One region of the Sporolactobacillus sp. KGMB 08714 genome, then DNA from elsewhere that is predicted to be linked to it. Evidence: predicted binding sites of a transcription regulator. Region 1 holds the regulator's gene; each other region holds the start of a gene.

What was found. Region 1 encodes Rex, which represses fermentation and respiration genes when NADH is low (regulators of the CRP and FNR family bind a similar motif). Its sites were predicted from a motif close to TTGTGAAATATTTCACAA; they were not measured.
Region 2: pflB (formate C-acetyltransferase) is a predicted target of Rex. The motif match lies at 3,474-3,491, and genes of this name have one in related genera.
Region 3: adhE (bifunctional acetaldehyde-CoA/alcohol dehydrogenase) is a predicted target of Rex. The motif match lies at 1,992-2,009, and genes of this name have one in related genera.
Region 4: Q6A92_RS19340 (hydrogenase small subunit) is a predicted target of Rex. The motif match lies at 3,310-3,327, and genes of this name have one in related genera.

The regions. Positions count from the first base shown of each region.
Region 1 covers NZ_JAUUBW010000033.1:5,839-11,640, reverse strand. The annotation lists gene groL (chaperonin GroEL) at 1-562, opposite strand, end outside; gene groES (co-chaperone GroES) at 598-882, opposite strand; gene Q6A92_RS14050 (CPBP family intramembrane glutamic endopeptidase) at 1,483-2,157, shown strand; gene map (type I methionyl aminopeptidase) at 2,197-2,958, opposite strand; gene Q6A92_RS14040 (redox-sensing transcriptional repressor Rex) at 3,076-3,720, opposite strand; gene Q6A92_RS14035 (ABC-F family ATP-binding cassette domain-containing protein) at 3,994-5,802, shown strand, end outside.
Region 2 covers NZ_JAUUBW010000067.1:99,058-104,859, forward strand. The annotation lists gene Q6A92_RS18590 (DeoR/GlpR family DNA-binding transcription regulator) at 168-923, shown strand; gene Q6A92_RS18595 (Cof-type HAD-IIB family hydrolase) at 974-1,798, shown strand; gene Q6A92_RS18600 (type 1 glutamine amidotransferase) at 1,812-2,519, opposite strand; gene Q6A92_RS18605 (TFIIB-type zinc ribbon-containing protein) at 3,013-3,327, opposite strand; gene pflB (formate C-acetyltransferase) at 3,578-5,802, shown strand, end outside.
Region 3 covers NZ_JAUUBW010000005.1:28,667-34,468, forward strand. The annotation lists gene Q6A92_RS03220 (phosphoketolase family protein) at 1-1,596, opposite strand, end outside; gene adhE (bifunctional acetaldehyde-CoA/alcohol dehydrogenase) at 2,027-4,690, shown strand; gene Q6A92_RS03230 (ROK family protein) at 4,939-5,802, opposite strand, start outside.
Region 4 covers NZ_JAUUBW010000073.1:125,599-131,400, reverse strand. The annotation lists partial or broken gene cybH (Ni/Fe-hydrogenase, b-type cytochrome subunit) at 1-231, opposite strand, end outside; gene Q6A92_RS19345 (nickel-dependent hydrogenase large subunit) at 245-1,972, opposite strand; gene Q6A92_RS19340 (hydrogenase small subunit) at 1,965-3,056, opposite strand; gene eno (phosphopyruvate hydratase) at 3,726-5,015, opposite strand; gene tpiA (triose-phosphate isomerase) at 5,223-5,802, opposite strand, start outside.

The DNA of each region.
Region 1 (5,802 bases):
CCACATCCAGCTCGGTTGCAAAGCCTTTGGATTCTTCAATCGTAACGACACCGTCGTTGCCGACTTTTTCCATTGCTTCGGCAATCAGTTCGCCGACTTTTTCGTCCGCTGAAGAAATGGCGGCAACCTGTGCAATCGATGCCCTGCCTTTGATCGGCTTGGAAATTTTCTTCAGGCCTTCAACGGCAGCTTCCGTCGCTTTTTCAATCCCGCGGCGAATGCCCATCGGATTGGCACCGGAAGTCACGTTTTTCAGGCCTTCGCGGATCATCGCCTGAGCGAGAACCGTAGCGGTCGTTGTTCCGTCGCCGGCTACATCATTTGTCTTGCTGGCTACTTCGGAGACAAGACGTGCGCCCATGTTTTCGAATTTATCTTCAAGCTCAATTTCCTTGGCAATCGTCACACCGTCATTTGTAATCAGCGGTGAGCCGTATTTTTTGTCCAATACAACGTTGCGGCCTTTCGGCCCGAGCGTTACTTTCACTGCATCTGCCAGAACGTCAACGCCGCGAAGCATCGAGCGGCGGGCTTCTTCGCTAAACTTAATTTCTTTTGCCATCGTGGATAGTCCCTCCTGAATATTAATCGATTGATTTATTCAATGACTGCCAAAACGTCGTCCTGACGAACAACCAGGTAGGTCTTGCCGTCATATTTGACTTCCGTACCGGCGTATTTTGAGAAGAGGACCTTTTCTCCCTCTTTTACATCCAGTGCAATGCGTTCACCTGCATCAGAAACTTTGCCTGCACCGACAGCAACAACCCGTCCTTCTTGCGGCTTCTCCTTCGCCGAGTCCGGCAGCACGATACCACTTGCAGTTTTTTCTTCTTTTTCTTGTGGTTCGATAACGATGCGATCACCCAATGGCTTTAACATGAAAGAAATACCCTCCTTAAATTGAATGTTAAGTAAAGTACTTTGTTAGCACTCTATTCGTCCGAGTGCTAATCCATTTAATATAATAATCAATTCCATTTTGATTTGCAAGCTTTTCATAAAGAAAACTTGCCGATCGGCCGGCCTTCAGGCAAAGCCGGAAGCTTAGTTGCGATGCCGCGGGCAGCCGGGCGACGGACAGGCCGCGGATGCAGTATCTTTGTCCGCCTGCTTATACCTATGACTTGCTGAAACTTTATACTTATAAAACAGGATGCACAATAGGCCGCGGATCGGCGGCCTGATTTCGGCCCGTTATCCTCTCTCTGTTTCCGAAAGCGGCCTGTTTGAGATAAGAGCCCCGCTCTGCCCGGAACAGGCATGCCGGCCGAAGGCATATATTCCGCCAACGGACGAATATTATGGGGAGATGAACCAACAGGTTCGGTAATATGGAAAAGGAGAGGCACACGCCGCTATGTTAAAATAGGATGTATGAGCGCGGCGGCGCATCAAAAGAATCCTGTTTCTGATCGGAAACCGCGCCGGTTCCCCCCTCAAAGCCCTGATAAAATTTTCGAGAACACGAGGTGTCGTCGCTTGACGAAAAGATACATATCCATTGTCATTATTTATCTGATTTGTTTTCTGTCGCCTTTGATTCCCGGTTTCGCCTGGCTGACCGGATTTTTTCCTAAAGGCCAGGGCTACGGCGTCGTCATGACCGCGATATTTTTTCTGACATTGATTATCGTGCTGTTACTCCTGCTTCCTGAACGTTACATACGAAACGGGGAACGCGCGCCGGCGAGTGTATCTCTTCTATGGGCGGTCGGCGGCGTTTTGGCACTGTTCGCCCTGCAGATTCTGGCATCGCTGATCAATACTTTCATATTCGGCGAACCTTCGCAATCGGCACACACCCAGAGTGTCGTCCAAATCGCACGGATGTCGCCGCTGTTTTTGCTGGCAGTCGCTGTCATCGGTCCGATGCTGGAAGAAATCGTCTTCCGGAAAATCATTTACGGCAGCCTGAAGAAGAAAATGGGCTTCATTCTTGCTGCATCGATCAGCTCGCTTATCTTTGCCTTCGGACATTTGGATTTTCAGCATCTTCTCATTTATTTCGTCATCGGATTCTTTCTCTGCTATGCCTACAAGAAAACGGGGAGGATTGCCGTCAACATGTTTATGCATGCCGCGATGAATGCGACCGTTGTCGCGATCAGCCTGACGCTCTCGTCGCCGTCGTTTATCCAGCTGACAGGTCATTAAAAAAACACGGGATCCGCCGGGGTCCCGCGTTTTTCATTATTATCCTTCATCGTCTTCCAGTGCCGTCAGAATTTCCGGACCGTCCTTCGTGATCGCCAGCGTGTGCTCATACTGAGCGGAAAGCGATCCGTCAATTGTCCGTGCCGTCCAGCCGTTGCTGTCGATTTTTGAACGCCAGTCGCCGATATTGAGCATCGGTTCAATCGTAATCGTCATGCCGTCCCTGAGGCGGAGCCCGCGCCCCTGTTTGCCGTAATGAGCGACCGGCGGATCTTCATGCATCGTCGGCCCGATGCCGTGGCCGACAAACTCGCGTACAACGCTCAGCCCTCTGGACTCGGCATATTCCTGAATGGCGTGGCCGATATCGCCCAGCCGGTTGCCGACGACGGATTGCTTGATCCCCTCATACAGGGCTTCCTTGGTCGTCTTCAGCAAATGCTCCGCTTCATCGGAAATGGTTCCCACTCCGTAACTCCACGCCGAATCAGACAGCGCGCCGTTCAGATTGACCACCATGTCGATCGTCACGATATCGCCGTTTTTCAGCGGCTTTTTATTTGGAAATCCGTGGCAGATCTCGTCATTGACCGAAGCGCATGTGGCAAAGCGGTAACCTTGAAACCCCTTCTCCTCCGGAGTCGCTCCGTGCTTTTCAAGAAAGTCATTGACGAATTCCTCGATTTCCCATGTGGTTATTCCCGGTTTAATCATCGATTTGATTTTCTTGTGCGTCAGCGCAAGCAGCTGGCCGGACTTTTTCATTTCGGCAATTTCTTTTTTTGACTTTAACTGTATCATACGTACGTTCCACCTCTGTATCGTTTCTCCAGGGCCTTTTTATAAAGATCGGCATTTTTGGCAGTCTGTTCCCCCGGAGCATCACGATTGTATTTTACCACTTTATTTATGCCGGAATCATTCGGATTGTTTTTCCTCTATCCCGTGATTCAGAAAATAGATCAAAGCCTGAAGCTCCACTGTCATGTCGACATGCCGTACATACACATCCGGAGGAAGAGAAAGTCTGACGGGAGAAAAATTTAAAAAGCCGCGGATTCCCGATGCCATCGCCTGTTCAGCCGCACCCTGCGCCTGATCCGCCGGAACCGTTAATATGGCCGCAGCAATGTCATGGTTGTCATCGGCTGCCAGATCCCCCATATAATGAATGACTGTACCGCCGATCTGCTGTCCGATTTTCAAAGGATTGATATCATAGGCTTTTACAATCTGCGTATTATTATTTTTTCTAAAGTTATGATTCAGGAGGGCCGTCCCGAGGTGACCGACACCGATCAAGATCACCTTGGACAGTTCGTCCTGATAAAGTGTTTTACCTAAAAAATCAAGCAGGCGCTGAGTATTGTATCCGTATCCCTTTCTCCCCAGCGCCCCGAAATAGGAAAAATCCTTTCGAATCGTTGTTGAATCTACCTGCACGATCTTTCCCAGCTCCGAAGACGAGATCCGTGTTTTTCCGATAGACACGAGATGCTGCAGAGATCGGTAGTAGATCGGCAGCCGCTCGGCCGTTGCCTGCGGCACTCTTTGATTTGACATCGTTTCATAACCCTCCCATGAAATGCCCGGAGGCGCGTCCGCTAATGTTTGATACCTGCCGGGACATCCTTTCTACACTATACATCATTCAGCAATTGATTTGTTTGAATTAGATCGCCGTACTTTTTTCACAGCCCCTGCCTTTCTGCTGCACAGTTGCCGAATAAAACAGGATTAGGCTACAATGAATAATGAATGAGGAACCATACCTGACTAATTGAAAGCATGTGCCGCATTATTTCAGCGTGCCCTGGCTTTTTGAGGTGAACGTAAATGATACTTCTGCAAACAAATAAGATCAGCAAATCTTTTGCTGCTGAACTTATTTTATCGAATATCTCGATTGAGGTGAAGTTTGGAGAACGCGTTGCGCTGGTCGGGCGCAACGGCGCCGGAAAATCGACACTTCTGAAAATCATCGCCGGCGTGATGAGCGCCGACAGCGGTGAGGTGATCATCCCCAAGGACCGAACAATCGGCTACCTGCCGCAGAATGCCACACTGAATTCCAAGAAGGGGATCTATGACGAGCTGCTGACGGTTTTCAGTCCGCTGACCACCATGGAAAAGAAGCTCCGCAAGATGGAAGAGAAAATGGCCGACCCCGGACGCTTCTCAAACAGCCAGGACTACGACCAGCTGCTCGGGACCTATGACGCGCTTCAGGCAGAATATAAATCAAAGGGCGGCTATACCTACCAATCCGAAATCCGCAGTGTGCTGAACGGCCTGAATTTCGGCGGATTTCCGGATGCAACGCCTGTCGGCAATCTTTCCGGCGGCCAGAAAACGCAGCTCGCCCTCGGTAAATTATTATTGATCAAACCCGATCTGCTCATTCTTGACGAACCGACCAACCATCTGGACATTGAAACGCTGACATGGCTCGAAGGATATCTGCAGCGTTATAGCGGAAGCATCCTCGTCGTCTCGCACGACCGTTATTTTCTCGACAAGATAGCTACTAAAGTTTATGAAATCGCCAACCATTCCGCACGAAAATATAGCGGCAATTATTCCCGCTATCTTGAACTGAAAGCGGCCGAATACGAAACCGCGATAAAAAATTACGATAAGCAGCAGAAGGAAATCGCCCGTCTGGAAGATTTTGTACAGAAAAATATTGTACGCGCCTCTACAACCAGACGGGCGCAGAGCAGACGCAAACAGCTGGAAAAAATGGATGTTCTGGAAAAACCGTACGGTGAGGAAAAATCGGCCAGTTTTTCTTTTGACATTGAAAAACAAAGCGGACGCGATGTACTCACCGCCGTCGATTTAGCGGTTGGCTACTCTTCCGGGGCCGCGATGATTTCCGGACTGAACTTTCATATTACGAGAGGCGAACGGGTGGCGCTGGTCGGACCGAACGGCATCGGCAAATCGACCTTGCTGAAATCGATAGCCGGCGGGTCGACGAAGCTGGCCGGCGAAATCAGGCTCGGGAGCCACGTCACCACTGGTTACTATGACCAGGAACAGACGAGGCTGACATCGGGAAAAACGGTGCTCAATGAACTGTGGGACGACTATCCGCAGGAGCCGGAGAACGAGATCCGCAATGTGCTTGGAGGATTTCTTTTTTCCGGCGACGACGTCTCCAAGCTTGTTTCTCAGCTCAGCGGCGGTGAAAAAGCGCAGTTAATGCTGGCTAAGCTGATGATGCGGCACGACAATCTGCTGATTCTCGACGAACCGACCAATCATCTTGACCTTGACAGCAAGGAAGTGCTGGAGGCGGCACTGGCAGATTATTCAGGCACCATCTTATTCGTTTCCCACGACCGCTATTTTATCAACAATATCGCTACCCGCGTCTTCGAACTCTCAAGAGACGGCATCACGGAATATCTGGGCGATTATGATTATTATATCAACAAGAAAGCGGAAAATCTGCAAATCGCCGAGCTGGATGCGCAATCTGCCCCCGTCCGGAAACAGGCCGAGGAACCCGACGCCGGAAAGCAGCACTTTTTAAAGGATAAAGAACAGAAAAAAAAGAGGCGGCAGCTTATCCGCTCAATTGAGCAGCTCGAAACCGAGATCAGCCGTCTTGAAGCGGTCATCGATAAAAATGAACAG
Region 2 (5,802 bases), on a different contig from region 1:
TGAAATGATTTCACTGTTATTTTAACATAAGACACTTTTAGTGTATCAATTGTGAAACAGAACAGCCAAAATGCTTATATAAGCGTAATGTTTTAAAATAAATGCTTAAAATTGCTTGATAAAAAAGGCATTATGAATTACAATTGCTTAACAGGGAGATGAATGCTGTGTATCAGGAAGAACGTCTGGTCAGTATTCTCGATTATTTGAAAACCCATCAAAGTATGTCCGTAAACGAGATATGCGCCCACCTTCATATTTCGCGCGACACAGCCAGGAGAGACATTGTCAAACTGACCGGGCAGGGCGCGGCAATCCGGACGCACGGCGGCATTGCCCTGCCCGATTTACAAAACACGGTATTGGCGTACCGGGAAAGACTTCAGACTTTTTCCGACGAGAAGATACGGATTGGAGCAACGGCTCTTTCGTTCATTCACGAGAAGGGCCACTATTTCTTTGATACATCGACCACCGTGTCAGCGATGGCAAGACAGCTCGACATAGAAACCGCCGTATACACCCACTCCCTGGATATTGCCGAAATATTGTCCGATCGGGCCCGATCGACCGTCTTTCTCTTTGGCGGGGCGCTCAACAAGACAAATCGTTATCTGTTTGATAGCGAAAGTGCCCGTCAGCTTGAGCGGATCCGCTTTGACTGTTCCTTTCTCGGCGCGGCGGCGATAGCGGAAGACGGTTTTTACTATCACGATAAAGATGACGCTTTTATAAAAGGAACAGCCGCTGCCCGGTCCGACCGGACCATCGTCCTTGCCGACAGCAAGAAATTCACAAAAGTGAGCCGTTTTAAAGGACTCGGCTGGGAAAACGTCGATACACTGATCACCAGCGAAAGACCGCCCGCACCCTTCATGCATACTTTATCGCTGTACGGGACGGAACTCATGATTGCGAAATAGCCGGAAACGCTGTCTAAAAGCGCCCAAAATAAATATTCGAAGGAGATAAAATGTCTATTAAACTTGTCTTCAGCGACATCGACGGAACACTGCTCAACTCCAGCCATCAAATCAGCAAAAAAACACGCCGGTCTGTTCATGATTTGTCACAAAAGGGCATCCCTTTTATTTTAGTTTCCGCGCGCATGCCGGACGGAATACTTCCTCTGCAGCATGAACTTGCCATTTCCGATCCGATCATTTGTTACGGCGGAGCGCTGATTCTCGGTTGCGAAAAATCGGACGGTCTGAGAAATGTGATGCTCAGCAGGCCCATCGAGCCGAATATAATCTTTTCTATTTATGACTTGGTTCATAAGCATTTCCCCGCTATCAGCGTGTCCGCCTACAGCCCGGATAAATGGTTTGTTCCGGAACCGGATAATGCCTGGATTACACAGGAACAGGCGATCACAGGTACCCGGACCCATCTTTTGCATTTTGCGGACGACGGCATGAATAAAGATTTCCCCGCAATCAACAAAGTCCTGTGCATGGGACCTCCCGCGGCCATCGATTCTCTTGAAACGGTGCTGACGGAAAACGGGATTAGTGCTTCGTTCTATAAATCGAAACCTTCTTATCTGGAGATCATTGCGAAAAGAGCCGGCAAGTCGGCAGCCGCGGCTCTGCTGATGGAATCCTGCCATGTTAAAAGGGAAGAAACCATGGCGTTCGGCGACAACTTCAACGATCTGGACCTGCTGCGTTTTGCCGGCGCCGGCATCGCAATGGGCAATGCCCCGGATCAAGTCAAAGCAGGCGCCGATGCGACGACGCTGTCCAATGACGAGGACGGCATTCCGGCCGCACTCGAAGCATACGGTTTAATCTAACCGGCACATATTGCTATTGCGGTCCGCCGGCCGATGCTCCCTTTAAAAATTCATCGAGGAAGCGGAATAACAGTGTCTTATTTCTTTCAATTTTATCCGGCCGGCCGGTCATCTCCCGCTTCTTCTGAATAAAACGCCCGCCTTCCGGCTCATCTTGAGACTGAGCGATCAGACGGCTGATAGTTTCCTCGTTCATTTCGATGTGGAACTGCAGGCCGGCGGCGCGATCGCCGTAGATAAAGGCCTGATTTCTGCAGGCAGCGCTGGAAGCCGTCCGCACCGCGCCTTCAGGGAGCGTGAAGGTATCGCCGTGCCAGTGGAACACATCCAGTGTGCCGGGGAAAAGCCGAAACGGGCCCTTCCTGTTTTCCGGGAAAAAGACCGGAAACCAGCCGATCTCTTTTTCTTCCCCCGGATAAATTTTCCCGTCTAGACAATCGGCAAGCAGCTGGGCACCCAGGCAAATACCGAGAACCGGCAGCCCGCGCTCCAGAACGTCCCGGATAAATTTTTTCTCTTCGCGGAGCCAGGGATACTTTTCTTCCTCATAAATATTCATCGGCCCGCCCATAATCACCAGCAAATCGATATTTTCTGCATCCGGAAGCTTATGCGATTCAAAAAAATGCGTCCCGATGAACGAATAATGCCTTTCTGCCGCCCAGACGGCAATGTTCCCGGGCGACTCAAACGGAACATGCTGAAAGTAATGAATATGCATTTTGCGGACAACTTCCTTTCATTCTGTTTTATACCCTCGGATCTGCCGATAAATTCTCGAATGCGCCGTTTCCGGCACAAAGAGCATGTACTATCATTATATAGGATAAAGGAAAATCAACGAATAAGGCCGTGCGTCTGCCGGGCTTTTCTCAAAAAAATACGCTATTAAAAGCGAACAGGCAGGTTAATAAAAACAATCTCTTTAACTTGCCCGGGACGCCATCAGCTCTGCTGCGGAAGCTGGCCGCACGATCGTGCACCGGAAAAATTCCGTATCATCACGGACGGAACAAAAAAAGATTTATCATCAACGTCGGGCAGCGGTTGCCGTTTAGGACAGGGGGGAACGGCGTCCCGATGCCGGGCAATCGCAACGCCTGAATCGCCCGCCGATAAAAAAATCCGCTCATTTTCTTACTTTATACAAAAAAATCCGTTCGAAGAGAATCCGGACGGATTTTATATTGTCAAAGCATTTATCAAAGAATCATTCAATCAAACATGTCCCCCAGCATATCCAGTACGGATTTCTTCTTTTTCTTCCGGGGATACTCCGAATGTCTGTCATCGTCCCGATCATGATGCTCGTGATCGTCATGTCTGCGGTCGTGCCAATCTTCATATTCCCTGTCGTCTTGTTCGTACCATTGATTAAACGGCTGTCGGATTTCTCTTACTCGCTCCGTAATTTTTTCCAGCTCTCCGCGGTCCAGCCAGACTCCCTTGCAGCTCGGGCAGATATCGATGATCACGCCGTCCCGCTCCATTTCTTTCATTCGCACATCTTCGCATGCCGGACAATTCATCTTCATCGCTCCCCTTCTGTATAATTCTCCTTATTTTATTATAACAAATTTTTTTAGCGGTGATGATTTAGACCAAATGCCGGTGATGGATGCGCCCCATTTCCGGAAAACGCTTAAGATACTTCTGGAAAAGCCGGGTTCAACTATTGTGAACAAATTGTCACAGATGGAATGAAAGCGCTTTCTATTATTGAGCTATAATGATGGGAGAGTAGATACATTTACTCTACACGAAGGAGGATGAAAAACCATGGAAGCCGTAATGGAGAGAAATAGCGCAGCGTGGGACGGATTTGTCGACGGGAACTGGAAAAGAGAAATAGACGTCCGTGATTTTATCATGAAAAATCTGACCTCCTATGACGGTGACGAATCCTTTCTCGCAGGGCCGACCCCAAATACGGAACGGCTTTGGAAACAAGTGATGCAGCTGTCCGAAGAAGAAAGAAAAAAAGGCGGCGTGCTGGATCTGGATACTGAAGTCGTATCCACGATGACATCGCACAAACCCGGTTATTTGAATAAAGACATTGAAAAGATAGTCGGCGTCCAGACCGATCAGCCGTTCAAACGTGCGCTGATGCCTTTCGGCGGCATCCGCGTGGCAAAGCTGGCCTGCGAATCATACGGTTATAAAGTCAGCGACGAAATGGAAAAAATTTTTACCGATTACCGAAAAACGCATAATCAGGGTGTGTTCGACGCCTATACGGATGAAATGAAACTGGCCCGTCACGTCGGTATTATCACCGGCCTCCCCGACGCGTACGGACGCGGAAGGATCATCGGCGACTACCGCCGCGTCGCACTTTACGGAGTCGATTACCTTATTGAACAGAAGAAAATCGATAAAAAGAATACAGGCAGCAAAATGACGGAGGACGTCATTCGGCTCAGAGAAGAACTGACGGAACAGATCCGTGCGCTGAGGGATATGAAAACGATGGCGGCTGATTACGGCTTCGATATTTCCAAACCGGCAAAGAATGCGAGAGAAGCTTTTCAGTGGCTGTATTTCGGATATCTCGCTTCGGTAAAAGAACAGAACGGGGCCGCTATGAGCCTTGGCCGTACCTCGACATTCCTTGACATCTATATTGAGAGAGATCTGGCCAAACATCTTTTGACAGAATCGGAAGTCCAGGAACTGGTCGACCACTTTGTCATGAAACTTCGTCTTGTGAAATTCGCCCGCACACCGGACTATAATGAATTGTTTAGCGGCGACCCGACATGGGTAACAGAATCACTGGGGGGCATGGCTGTCGACGGCCGTTCGCTGGTGACCAGGAATTCATTCCGTTTCCTGCATACTCTTGAAAATCTCGGGCCCGCGCCGGAACCGAACCTGACCGTCCTCTGGTCCAAACAGCTGCCCGAAGCATTCAAGAAATACTGCGCCAGGATTTCGATCAAAACAAGTGCGATTCAATATGAGAACGACGATCTGATGCGTGTCGAATACGGCGACGACTACGGCATTGCCTGCTGCGTGTCGGCGATGCGCATCGGTAAACAGATGCAATTCTTCGGCGCCCGGGCAAATCTGGCCAAGACGCTGCTTTATGCGATCAACGGCGGTGTCGATGAAATTCAGAAGGTTCAGGTTGCGCCTCCTTACGCCCCGGTGACAGACGACGTGCTGGATTATGACGATGTGATGGCTAAATTCGACCGGATGATGGATTGGCTTGCCGATCTTTATATCAACACGCTCAATGTGATTCATTACATGCACGATAAATACTGCTACGAACGCAGCGAGATGGCGCTTCATGACACGCATATCCTGCGTACGATGGCGACGGGTATCGCGGGACTGAGCGTCGCCGCGGATTCCCTGAGCGCGATCAAGTACGCGAAGGTTCATGTTGTTCGCGACGAAAACGGCCTGGCCGTAGATTTTAATACGGAGGGCGATTTCCCGAAATACGGCAACAACGACGATCGTGTCGACTCTATTGCCGTTGATCTGGTGAAACGGTTCATGACGAAGCTGAAAAAGACCGAAACCTATCGCGAGTCGGTACCGACTCTGTCGGTTCTGACGATCACGTCCAATGTCGTTTACGGAAAGAAAACGGGAAACACGCCGGACAGCCGCAAAAAGGGCGAACCTTTTGCTCCGGGCGCCAATCCGATGCACGGACGCGACACAAAAGGAGCGCTTGCCTCGCTGACTTCTGTCGCCAAGCTCCCGTACCGCTATGCACTGGACGGCATTTCAAACACATTTTCGATCGTGCCTCAGGCACTCGGAAAAGGAAAAGAAACGAGAGTTGCAAACTTAATAGCCATGCTTGACGGCTATGCCGAGAAAGGGGGTCATCACATTAATATCAACGTGTTTAACCGCGAGACGCTGCTTGATGCCATGGATCACCCTGAAAAGTATCCGCAGCTGACCATCCGTGTGTCCGGTTATGCCGTTAACTTTATTAAACTTACTCGTGAACAGCAGCTTGAAGTCGTGCA
Region 3 (5,802 bases), on a different contig from region 1:
TGACGAAGCGATGAGGTTCAACGAAGGATAAGGTCTTCGCCAGGAGAGTTCGCTCGCTTTGCGCAGCCATTTAAAATGCTGTGTCAGCATCGAATCAACGACCCTGAGGAAGGATTCATAGCTGGCAAAAAATCCGTGCCGGCCGGTTAGGGTATAGGCTTCAAGCCAGCCTTCAGCCTGATGTTCGGACAGCTGAGCATCGAGGACACGCCCGCTTGGGGCCTCGAATTCATCTCTCGGTTCAAATACCGGGCACATCCACTGGCGGCTGGTCACTTCAAATACCGATTTCAGGCGGTTGGACAGGGTTTCATCGGGGCCGAATACCCGGAAGTTGTCGGGATTCATCGAAATAATGTCACGGACGAATGCACTGAGGACCTGCATATCCTGGGCTTCTTTTTTCCCGGGCTGAACCACTTTAATCGCATATTTTCGGTAGTCGGGCAGGCATAGATCTTTGGGATGGATGCCGCCATTGGTGATCGGATTCATCGACATCCGCCGAGTGCCTTGAGGGATGGTTTCGGCAATGCCGGCAAATAATTTTCCGCTTTTGTCAAATAGTTCTTCCGGTTTATAGGATTTCATCCAGTGCACGAGCGGATCGGCATGTTCCATATGGCTGCGGTCGACGGGAATCGGAATCTGATGGGAACGGAAGGAATTCTCTACCGGTTTGCCTTCCCACATTTTGGGCCCCGTCCAGCCTTTCGGGCAGCGGAAAACGATCATCGGCCATTTTGCCAGCGTCGGCCGATTGTCGGCCCGGGCTTTTCTTTGAATCGTTTGAATATCTGTGATTGCCTGATCCATTGTTTCCGCCATGGCGGTGTGCATCGCCTTCGGTTCCTCGCCTTCAACGAAATAGGGTTTCCAGCCGATTCCCTCGAAGTACTCCGTCAGGTCTTCGTCGGAAGTGCGCGACAATAAAGTCGGATTGCTTAATTTATAGCCGTTCACATAGAGAATCGGCAGGACGGCGCCGTCATTTACAGGGTTGATAAATTTAATCGATTGCCAGGCGGTTGCGAGCGGACCGGTTTCCGCCTCGCCGTCACCGATCACAACGGCAGCGATCACCTCCGGATTATCGAAAATCGCACCGACGCCGTGTGAGAGCGAATAACCTAATTCGCCGCCTTCATGAATCGATCCGGGAGTTTCCGGGGCAGCGTGCGAGGCCACTCCGCCCGGCCAGGAAAACTGTTTGAACAGGAGCTTCATGCCCTCTTTGTCCTGGGACACGGCCGGATAAATCTCGCTGTAGCTTCCGTCAAGATAAGCATTAGAGACCATGACCTGGCCGCCGTGGCCCGGGCCTTCAATGTAAAACATGTTTAAGTCATATTTATTGATGATCCGGTTCAGGTGAGCGTAGATGAAGTTCTGTCCCGAAATAGTGCCCCAGTGCCCGATGGGATGGATCTTGACATCTTCAGGTTTGAGCGCGCGTTCAAGAAGCGGATTGTCTTTCAGGTAGAGCTGGCCGACGGAAAGATAATTGGCTGCACGCCAGTATTTATCCACTTTATTCAAGTATTCCGCTGAAGAATAGTCAATGATCCTGTCCGTCGTTTGAATCGATTGAGTCATTGCAACTGCTCCTTTCAGATATCCAAATTTTTAAAGTGTCAATAATTTGTGAAATATTTCACATGAATCTTTTAAAAAAATGAGTAAAATAAAGGCAACAGAGAGACAGCCATGAGGCCATGCAACTTTCATGTTATTCCGGCAGCCGAACACCTCTGCCTTCCAACGCCCTATTGCCAACGGTTTACGCGTTGAATATAACACACAATGCAGAATAAGTAAATGTGTATGGCAAAATAAATTGTTAAATTTTTTTAGTAAAACTATTTTATAAAAATATATTGACATTGGCTGTTCAAATTCATATGATGAAGGTGTCAAGAGAAGCGTTTCCAATAGTTCCTGTCGTCCATAGGCGGTCTGTTTTAACTAATGGCGCCCGACTGCAGACATTATTGTGAAATAATTCACAAGAAAAGGAGCGGGACTGATGTTAAAAACCGTGAATCAAAATGACAGGCAGACTCCGGTGCTGAAACCGGCTGCACCGTCTCAGAGCGGCAAAGAAGACAATCTTTCGTCAATTAAAGGGGTCATTGATGATTTAGTTAGAAAATCTCAGAAAGCTCTAGCTGTTCTGGCGGATTTTGACCAGGAGAAAGTGGATAAGATTTGCGAAGCGATGGCGATTGCCGCGCTGGATAATCATATGAAACTGGCAAAAATGGCCGTTGAAGAAACCGGCCGCGGCGTTGTCGAAGATAAAGCGGTTAAAAATATCTATGCCAGTGAGTACATCTGGAACAAGATACGGCATGATAAAACGGTCGGCATTATTGAGGACAATGATGAGGAGCAGATAATAAAGATTGCGGAGCCTGTCGGCGTCATTGCGGGCGTGACGCCGGTAACCAATCCGACGTCGACGGTTGTTTTCAAATCGCTGATTGCTTTGAAAACACGGAATACGATCATATTCGGCTTTCATCCGCAGGCACAGAAGTCGTGTGCTGAAGCGGCAAGAATTATTGCGCGGGCAGCCGTTAAGGCGGGAGCGCCGGAAGGCTGCATTCAATGGATTGAGAAACCAAGCATCGAAGCAACGGGAGCCTTAATGAATCACCCGGGCGTCGCAACGGTGCTCGCGACGGGCGGCCCGGGGATGGTCCAGGCTGCCTACTCGACCGGAAAGCCGGCCCTGGGCGTCGGCCCGGGGAACGGGCCGGCCTATATTGAAAAAACGGCGGATATTAAACAGGCGGTGAATGATATTACGCTCTCGAAAACGTTCGATAACGGCATGATCTGCGCCGCGGAAAACAGCGTGATCATTGACGAAGACATTTATGAAGCGGTAAAGGCCGAATTTAAACGATTAGGAAGCGTGATTATCGATAAAAAGGACAATGCGGCTTTAGGAGACGCGATGATGGATCCGAAGCGCGGCAGCGTCAGAGGGCCGATTGCCGGCAGATCGGCCTATCAGATCGCGCAGCTGGCCGGTATCGATGTCCCGAAAGAGACGAAAGTTCTGATTGCGGAGATTGACGGTGTCGGACCGGATTTTCCGCTGTCGCGTGAAAAACTTTCTCCGGTACTTTCCATGTATAAAGCGGGCGGCCATCAGGAAGCGTTTAAAATTGCCGGACAGCTGCTCGATTTCGGCGGTGCGGGCCACACGGCAGCCATTCATACAAAAGACGAGGCCCTGATCCAGCAATTCGGTTTGAAAATGAAAGCGTGCCGTATTTTGGTCAATACTCCCTCTGCACTGGGCGGACTCGGAAATATCTATAATAATATGATCCCGTCGCTGACGTTGGGCACCGGTTCCTACGGGAAAAACTCGATTTCGCATAATGTTTCGGATTTCGATCTTCTGAATATAAAAACCGTCGCCAAGCGGCGGAATAATATGCAGTGGGTGAAATTGCCCCCGAAGGTTTATTTTGAAAGAAATTCACTGCGCTATTTAAAACAGGTGCCCGGCCTCAAACGCGTCTTTCTGGTCTGTGATCCGGGGATGGTGCAATTCGGATATGCCGACCGGGTGGTCAATATGCTCAATCAACGGCGCGAAGAAGTGGACATTGAAATTTTCTCCCAGGTCGAGCCCGATCCTTCAACGGATACCGTATATCGCGGCGTTGAGATCATGAAGAAGTTTCAGCCGGATACGATTATTGCATTAGGCGGCGGTTCCGCTATGGATGCCGCAAAGGGCATGTGGCTCTTTTATGAACAGCCGGATGCCTCGTTTCTCGGCGCAAAACAGAAATTTATGGACATCCGGAAGCGGACTTACAAGGTGCCCGCGCTTAAAAAGGTAACCTATATAGGGATCCCGACCACGTCGGGAACCGGTTCGGAAGTCACACCGTACGCCGTTATTACGGATTCCAAAACACATGTCAAGTACCCGATTACCGATTATGCGCTTCAGCCGGATATCGCGATCGTGGATTCGCAGTTTGTCGAAACACTGCCAAAGCGGACGGTTGCCTGGACGGGGCTGGACGTCATGACCCACGCGGTCGAAGCCTATGTTTCCGTTTATGCTTCGGACTACACCCGCGGCTGGTCGCTGCAGGCCATTAAACTGGTCTTTGATAATCTGCGTGCTTCCTATGCCGGCGATCTGACGGCCCGTGAAAAGATGCATAATGCGTCCACCATTGCCGGGATGGCTTTTGCCAATGCCTTCTTGGGAATTAACCATTCGATTGCGCACAAACTGGGCGGCGAATTTGGACTCCCGCACGGTTTGGCCATTGCGATTACCTTCCCTCAGGTTGTTCGCTTTAACGCGAAGGTGCCGACAAAACTGGCCATCTGGCCGAGGTACAATCGTTATACGGCGGATGAGGACTATGCGGCGATCGCCAAATTCCTCGGCTTCAAAGGCCATTCAACAGAGGAGCTGAAGGAGAGCCTGGTCAATGAATTTATTAAACTGGCACACGACTGCGATGTGACACTCAGTCTGAAAGCAAACGGCGTCGACAAAGTACACTTTGAGGCATCCGTTAACAAATTGGCCGAATTGGCTTATGAAGATCAATGTACGTCCACCAATCCGAAAGAACCGCTGATCAGCGAATTGAAAAAGATTCTTGAAGATGAATACGAGGGTGTCGGCACAGAAAGCAAATAACGCAGAGGTATACGACTGCCGGGGACGGAAGAAAAATTCGGCCCTTCTGAAATGCAGCGGATGAAAATATCCATGCAATTTCAGAAGGGCCTTTTTGTAACTGGGGAGACAAGGCTTGAATGTGCTGCATTTCCGTATATATCAGGGTCTGAGGCCTGTCCCTCATATAACAATTACGGCAGCGAAAAAGGGGCAGGCTGGAAATCCCGATGCGATTTTCAGACGCCCTATTTTTCCGGGGATCCGGTTTAAATGCTGTCCAGAAATTCTTTAATCGCCGACAGGCCCGCACCGCGGGAGACCGGATTTGTTCTGACCCTGCCGAGCTCGATATAATTGTCTTTTTCAGGAAAGGCAGTATTTATGAGGATAAGCTGATTAAGCTCATCCAGATCTTCCTGAATCATATATTGAGTGATTTGACCGTCAATGATAATCTTGTCGTCAAGAAACATATGCAAATTATTTATTGCTATGGCCAGGTAATTCAAAAAACGGTGCCAGCGGATCTTTTTTTCCGCATCCTGACGGCGGAGCGCCCTGAAGAAATCATCGGCGGAATTATCGGCTCCAAGCAGAGAATTAAGCGAACAATACGTTTCAATGCACCCTTTTTTCCCGCAGTAGCACAGCCTTCCGTTGGGATTGATCGTCGAATGTTCAATCGTCCCGCTGCGCCCGTTTTTCCCCGTATATATTTTTTTATCGATCATGATTGCCGCACCGACGTGGCGGCTGATCGTGAGATAGATTGCATCGCGAATTTCCGGATGCATCCATTGTTCGGCGATCGCCACGCATGAAGCATTATGGAAAAAACGGCAGGGGACGTTCAGGTACTTCTGAAATATGTCCGTTGTCATTCCTGTATTATTCAATATTTTCCCATAAATGACTGACCGGCCGTCAAACGAAATAAGTCCCGGAAAAGCAATGCCGATTTCTAAAATATTTTTTTCGGAAACGGAGCTTCCATAAATAAAATTTTCAAGCATCGTACAAAGATCGCGGGCATATTGTTCGCCGTTATTGAAGGCCAAGTCCAGCCGCTGTTCCTTCATGGCTTCTCCGTATAGGTTAATCAGAGAAAAAATAGCATAATTTTGTGCTAC
Region 4 (5,802 bases), on a different contig from region 1:
GCCGTTCGTGCTCGGTGTGATGAACGGATGGCCGATATAGATCCCGGTAATCATCAGAACCACGATCGCTAAAGCATTCACCCAGTGGAAAATGCGAACCGGCCGTTCCCAGACATACACGGAATTGGTCACCCGCTCTTTTACAGCAAGGCGGTCCGCCTGACTCGTTTTTTGATTTCTCAAAGCCCGATTCGTTTTAATTAAGGGTCTCGCATCCGTTAGCGTTTTCATTCTTCTCCCCTCCTTATTCCTCCACCTGAATCGATGTCAGTTTGTTGTTTTCCAGATCCGTCAGATGCACGGCGCAGGCGAGGCAAGGATCGAATGAATGAACCACACGCAGGATTTCAAGCGGCTGATTCGTATCGGCAACCGGAACATTTTTCAGTGAGGATTCGTAGGCTCCGATCGTACCGGCATTATCGCGCGGCGAAGCGTTCCACGTCGTCGGAACGACGGCCTGATAGTTCTTTGTTTTGCCGTTCTCGATCTCGATCCAATGGCCGAGGGAGCCGCGCGGAGCTTCTACCGTACCGACACCGAAAGCATGCTGCGGCCATGTCTTCGGTTCCCACTTCGAATTGTCGAAAGTCGTCTGGTCGCCGCTCTTCAGATTGGCAATCAGACTGTTATAATCATCGCGAAGCCATCCGACGGCCATCACCGCGTCCAGCCCGCGGGCAACCGTCCTTCCGAGTGCGGAATGCATGGCACTGATCGGCACGTTCAGTTTTTTCAGCGTGTCATCGACAATCGCCCGATAATCGCCCTTGTTTGCTGCATAGCCGACCATAATCCGCGCCAGCGGCCCGGTTTCCATCGCATGGCCCTTCCAGCGCGGCGACTTGACCCAGCTGTACTTCCCGTTTGTATTCAGGTGCTGATAAGGCGGCTGCGGTCCGGTATAATTCAGCGCCGTTTCGCCTTTCCATGGATGACGGCCGCCGCTGGACTGTCCGCCGTACGTATACCAGGAATGGTCGATCCGCTCGCTGACCTGATTCGAATCACGCGGGTCTACGTCGAGAACTTCATTCATGTTGCCGTTGAGGATGATCCCTCTCGGCACCCTGTAAAGTTTCGTATCGCGGATGTCCTTTGTCGAAAAATCGCCGTAACAGAGATAATTGTTCAGACCGCCGCCGATCTGCTTGCTGCCCCAGTCTTTATAATACGAGCCGATCGCCAGCAGATCCGGAATGTAGACCTGGTTGACAAAGTCGTTGGCCTGCGAAATCAGCTGATCGATCTGATCCAGTTTCTCCGAGTGAATGCCGTTGTCCATGTTGAGATCCAGCGGTGTCGCCATGCCGCCGACCAGATAATGCGGATGCGGATTTTTCCCGCCGAAAATTGTATGGATTTTAACGATCTCTTTCTGCCAGTCCAGTGCCTCCAGATAATGTGCGACAGCGAGCAGGTTAATTTCAGGCGGCAGTTTGTAGGCGGGATGGCCCCAGTAGCCGTTCGCAAATACACCCAGCTGGCCGCTGTCCGCAACCTTTTTTATTGTCTGCTGAACACTTTTGAAGTAGCCCGGCGAGGAATTCGGCCATGAAGAGATGGACTGGGCAATCCGGCTTGTCTCATTCGGATTAGCTTTCAGAACACTGAGCGCGTCCACCCAGTCAAATGCATGAAGATGATAGAAATGAACGACATGATCATGAACCATGATGGTTTCATTCATCATATTTCGAATCAGATTGGCATTTTGGGGAACATGGATGCCGAGCGCGTCTTCCGCCGAACGAATGCTGGCGAGAGCATGCACCGTTGTACAAACGCCGCAAATACGCTGGGCAAAAGCCCAGACATCGCGCGGATCCCTGTTTTTGACGACCAGTTCAATGCCGCGGATGGCGGTCCCTGAACTGAATGCATCTGTAATTTGTCCGTTCTGCACGTCTGCTTCGATCCGCAGGTGTCCCTCTATTCTTGTCACCGGATCGACAACTACACGTTTACTCATTCTGATCACCCTTATCCTGCTGCTTGTTTTTGTGGTGCTTGACAGCGGCCGTTATCCCGGCATGCGCACCGACACCGACAGCTGCGGCACCAACTGCCACTGTGCCCCATTTCTCCGGATTAACCGTCGTCTGCGTCAGCGGAAGTTTTGCGTAACGCGTATAGAACGGACCGTTGTCCCAGAAGTCGGCTTCCGAACAGCCGATGCACGGATTTCCCGACTGGATCGGATAGCTGACGCCTCCGTTCCAGCGCAGTTCGGCGCATGCATTATACGTTGTCGGGCCTTTGCAGCCGAGTTTATAAAGGCAATAGCCTGCTTTCAGATTCGGATCGTCAAAAGACTCCGCAAAGAGGCCGGCATCAAAGTAGGCTCTTCGGTTGCACTTATCATGAATACGGTGGCGATAGTAAGCTTTCGGTCTGCCCAGCATATCGGTTTCCGGGAGCTTATCAAAAGTGACGATATGAGCAAGAACACCGGTCATGACTTCGGCAATCGGCGGACAGCCGGGGACACGGATCACCGGAATTCCCTGAAGTACCGACGCTGCAGGCCGCGCCCCGGTCGGATTCGGATTCGCCTTGGCGATTCCTCCCCATGAAGAACACGTGCCGAAGGTCAGCACTGCCTTGGCATTGGCAGCCGCCTCGCGCAGGAGATCAGCCCCTGAGCGGCCGCCGATCGTCAGATATCCGGCCGCCTGAGGCACGCTGCCTTCCACGACGAGAGCATACTGGCCTTTATACTTTTTCAGCACATTTTCCTTTGCCGTTTCCGTCTGGAAGCCCGCCGCTGCCGTCAGAAGTTCCATATATTCAAGAGAAATCATGTTGAAGATGACACTTTCCGCTTTAGGGTATGAAGAACGGATAAAGGATTCCGAACAGCCCGTGCAATCCTGCATCTGCAGCCAGATAACCGGAATGCGAGTTTTTGTTTCCATGGCATGAGCAACCTGGCCGGTCTGGGAAAAATCAAGTCCCATTGTAGCAGCCAGCGTCGCACACATCTTTAAAAATGTTCTTCTTGAAAAGCCTTTGGCTAAAACGCTTTCATAAATTGTTGGCTCCCCATTTTTCAAGTTAATCGCTCCCCCCCGAATCCTATTGACTCTTAGATAAAAGCTCAGTGGACATTGAATCTTTTTGACCTTGCTCAAGCGGCATAAAGACTGACAGAACCATTTGAACGCAGCATGGATCCCGAAATACGCCCTTATCCTTTCATTACAAAACAGCTCGGGCGCGGCGATCATTTATCCGCTCCGGTTCAAATATCGGCTAACCTATTTGGTTACCAATTAACTTAATGATAGTAAACTGCAATTTTATTTAATATGACATTTATCACATACAAAAATTATTATATATATTAAAATAGGAAAGCGTTTACACTCTATTTTGAACGAAGAGACCTGCAAAGTTTTTTATCTTTGCAAGTTCAGTCGTTTTCATGGACCGGCTTCACAGAATCGTGAATCGGCAGGTTAGCTGCTAAAGAATATGTGGGCGGATCTTCCAAAAAAAGGCAGAACACAGCCCGCTGCTCGGTGTCTAGAGCCGGCAAATGAACCAAGCAGTTTCATCTTAAACCCTTTGCTATTTTAAAACAACAAAGAATTTTTTAATTATCTTAAGCTGTAAAGATATTTTTAATGGTCGTAGGCAACAAAGAATTTTTTAATTGTTTTTCATTTAAGCAGCAAAAAGAGGCTGTCCCAAAGGGACAGCCTCTTTATAAAGTTCCGAAATTATTTGCTTGACAGATTGTAGAACGACGCGTCGCCGAGGTATTCGGCGGAAGCGCCCAGATCGTCTTCAATTCTGATCAATTGGTTGTATTTCGCAATTCGATCCGTTCTCGCAAGAGATCCGGTTTTAATTTCACCCGCGTTCGTCGCGACAACGATATCGGCAATCGTCGTATCTTCCGTTTCGCCTGAACGGTGCGAAACAACGGCTGTGTAGCCGGCTTTCTGAGCCATTTCAATGGCATTCAATGTTTCAGTCAGCGTACCGATCTGATTGACTTTAATCAGAATCGAGTTCGCAACGCCCATGTCAATACCCTTTTTCAGATAGTCTGTGTTGGTGACGAACAGATCGTCTCCGACCAGCTGAACGCGGCCGCCGAGAGCCTTCGTCAGTTTCTGCCAGCCTTCCCAGTCGTTTTCATCCAGCCCGTCTTCAATTGAGATGATCGGGAATTCATCAACGAGCTTTTGGTAATAGTCAATCATTTCGTCTGTCGTCCTGACGACGCCTTCGCCTTTGAAATTGTACTTGCCGTCTTCATACAGTTCGGAAGATGCAGGGTCGATTGCCAGTTTAACATCGACGCCCGGCTTGTAGCCGGCTTTTTCGATCGCTTCAACGATCGTCTTAAGAACTTCCTCATTGTTTTTAAGGTTAGGCGCAAAACCGCCTTCGTCACCGACTGCCGTCTGATGCCCCTTGGCAGCCAGTACGGATTTCAAAGCGTGATAAACTTCGGCTCCGATGCGAACCGCTTCAGCAAGAGATTCGGCACCGACAGGCATGATCATGAATTCCTGGAAGTCGACACTGTTATCCGCATGCTTTCCGCCATTCAGAATGTTCATCATCGGCGTAGGAAGAACTTTGCTGTTGACACCGCCGAGGTAACGGTACAGCGGGAGGTCGAGCTCATCGGCAGCAGCATTGGCGGCAGCGAGCGAAACACCGAGAATCGCGTTGGCGCCAAGCTTGCCCTTATTTTCCGTACCGTCGAGATCGATCATCGCCGTGTCGAGTGCCACCTGATCCAAAACTTCCATGCCGACAACTTCGGGAGCGATAATTTCATTAACATTTTTAACGGCCTTGAGAACACCCTTGCCGCCGTAACGGCTTTTATCGCCGTCGCGCAATTCGACAGCTTCGTGTTCGCCGGTTGACGCGCCGCTTGGAACAAGAGCCCGGCCCTTGCCGCCGGCCTCTGTATAAACTTCAACTTCAACAGTCGGATTGCCGCGCGAATCCAGTACTTCGCGTCCGTAAACTTCTACGATTTGAGACATTCGCTATCTCTCCTTATCATTCTTTCGAGTTAATTTCAGAAAATCACGGGTGATTCCTCCGGCAGGTGCCGCCCGCTGTCCGGACAGCGGCGGTCTTCTGCCGGCGGTACTCTCCGGTTTTCACAATGCCGGAAATCATCAGATTTTCAATGAACAGTCAGATTGCATCTTCCGTACGCACAGCCAAAAAACGCGGTCCGCAGAAACTCAGGCTTTGGCGGCTTCCAGCAGCGCCAGGAAGGATTCGGGCTGCAGGCTTGCACCGCCGACGAGCGCGCCGTCGATATCGGACTGAGCCATGAAATCGGCAATGTTGGCGGGTTTTACGCTGCCGCCGTACTGAATGCGTACTTTCTCAGCGGCCGCTTCGCCATACAGTCCGGCCGCCGTTTCGCGAATGAAACGGCCGACTTCGTTTGCGTCTTCGGCAGAAGCCGATTTTCCCGTTCCGATGGCCCAGATGGGTTCATAGGCAATAACAACGGCCGGAGCCTGGTCGCCCGGAACCCCTGCAAAGGCTTTGGTAACCTGTCTTTTAACGACAGCCTGCCATCTTCCGCCTTCCCGTTCGTCAAGCGTTTCGCCGACGCAGACAATCGGCAGCAAGTGGTGAGCAAAAGAGGCAAGCACTTTTTTATTGACGGTATCATCGGTTTCGGCAAACATTGCCCTTCTTTCAGAATGGCCGATGATAACATAGTCCACACCGAGGTCTTCCAGCATGACCGGGCTGACTTCGCCGGTGAAAGCGCCGGAATTTTCAAAGTGAACATTCTCAGCACCGATC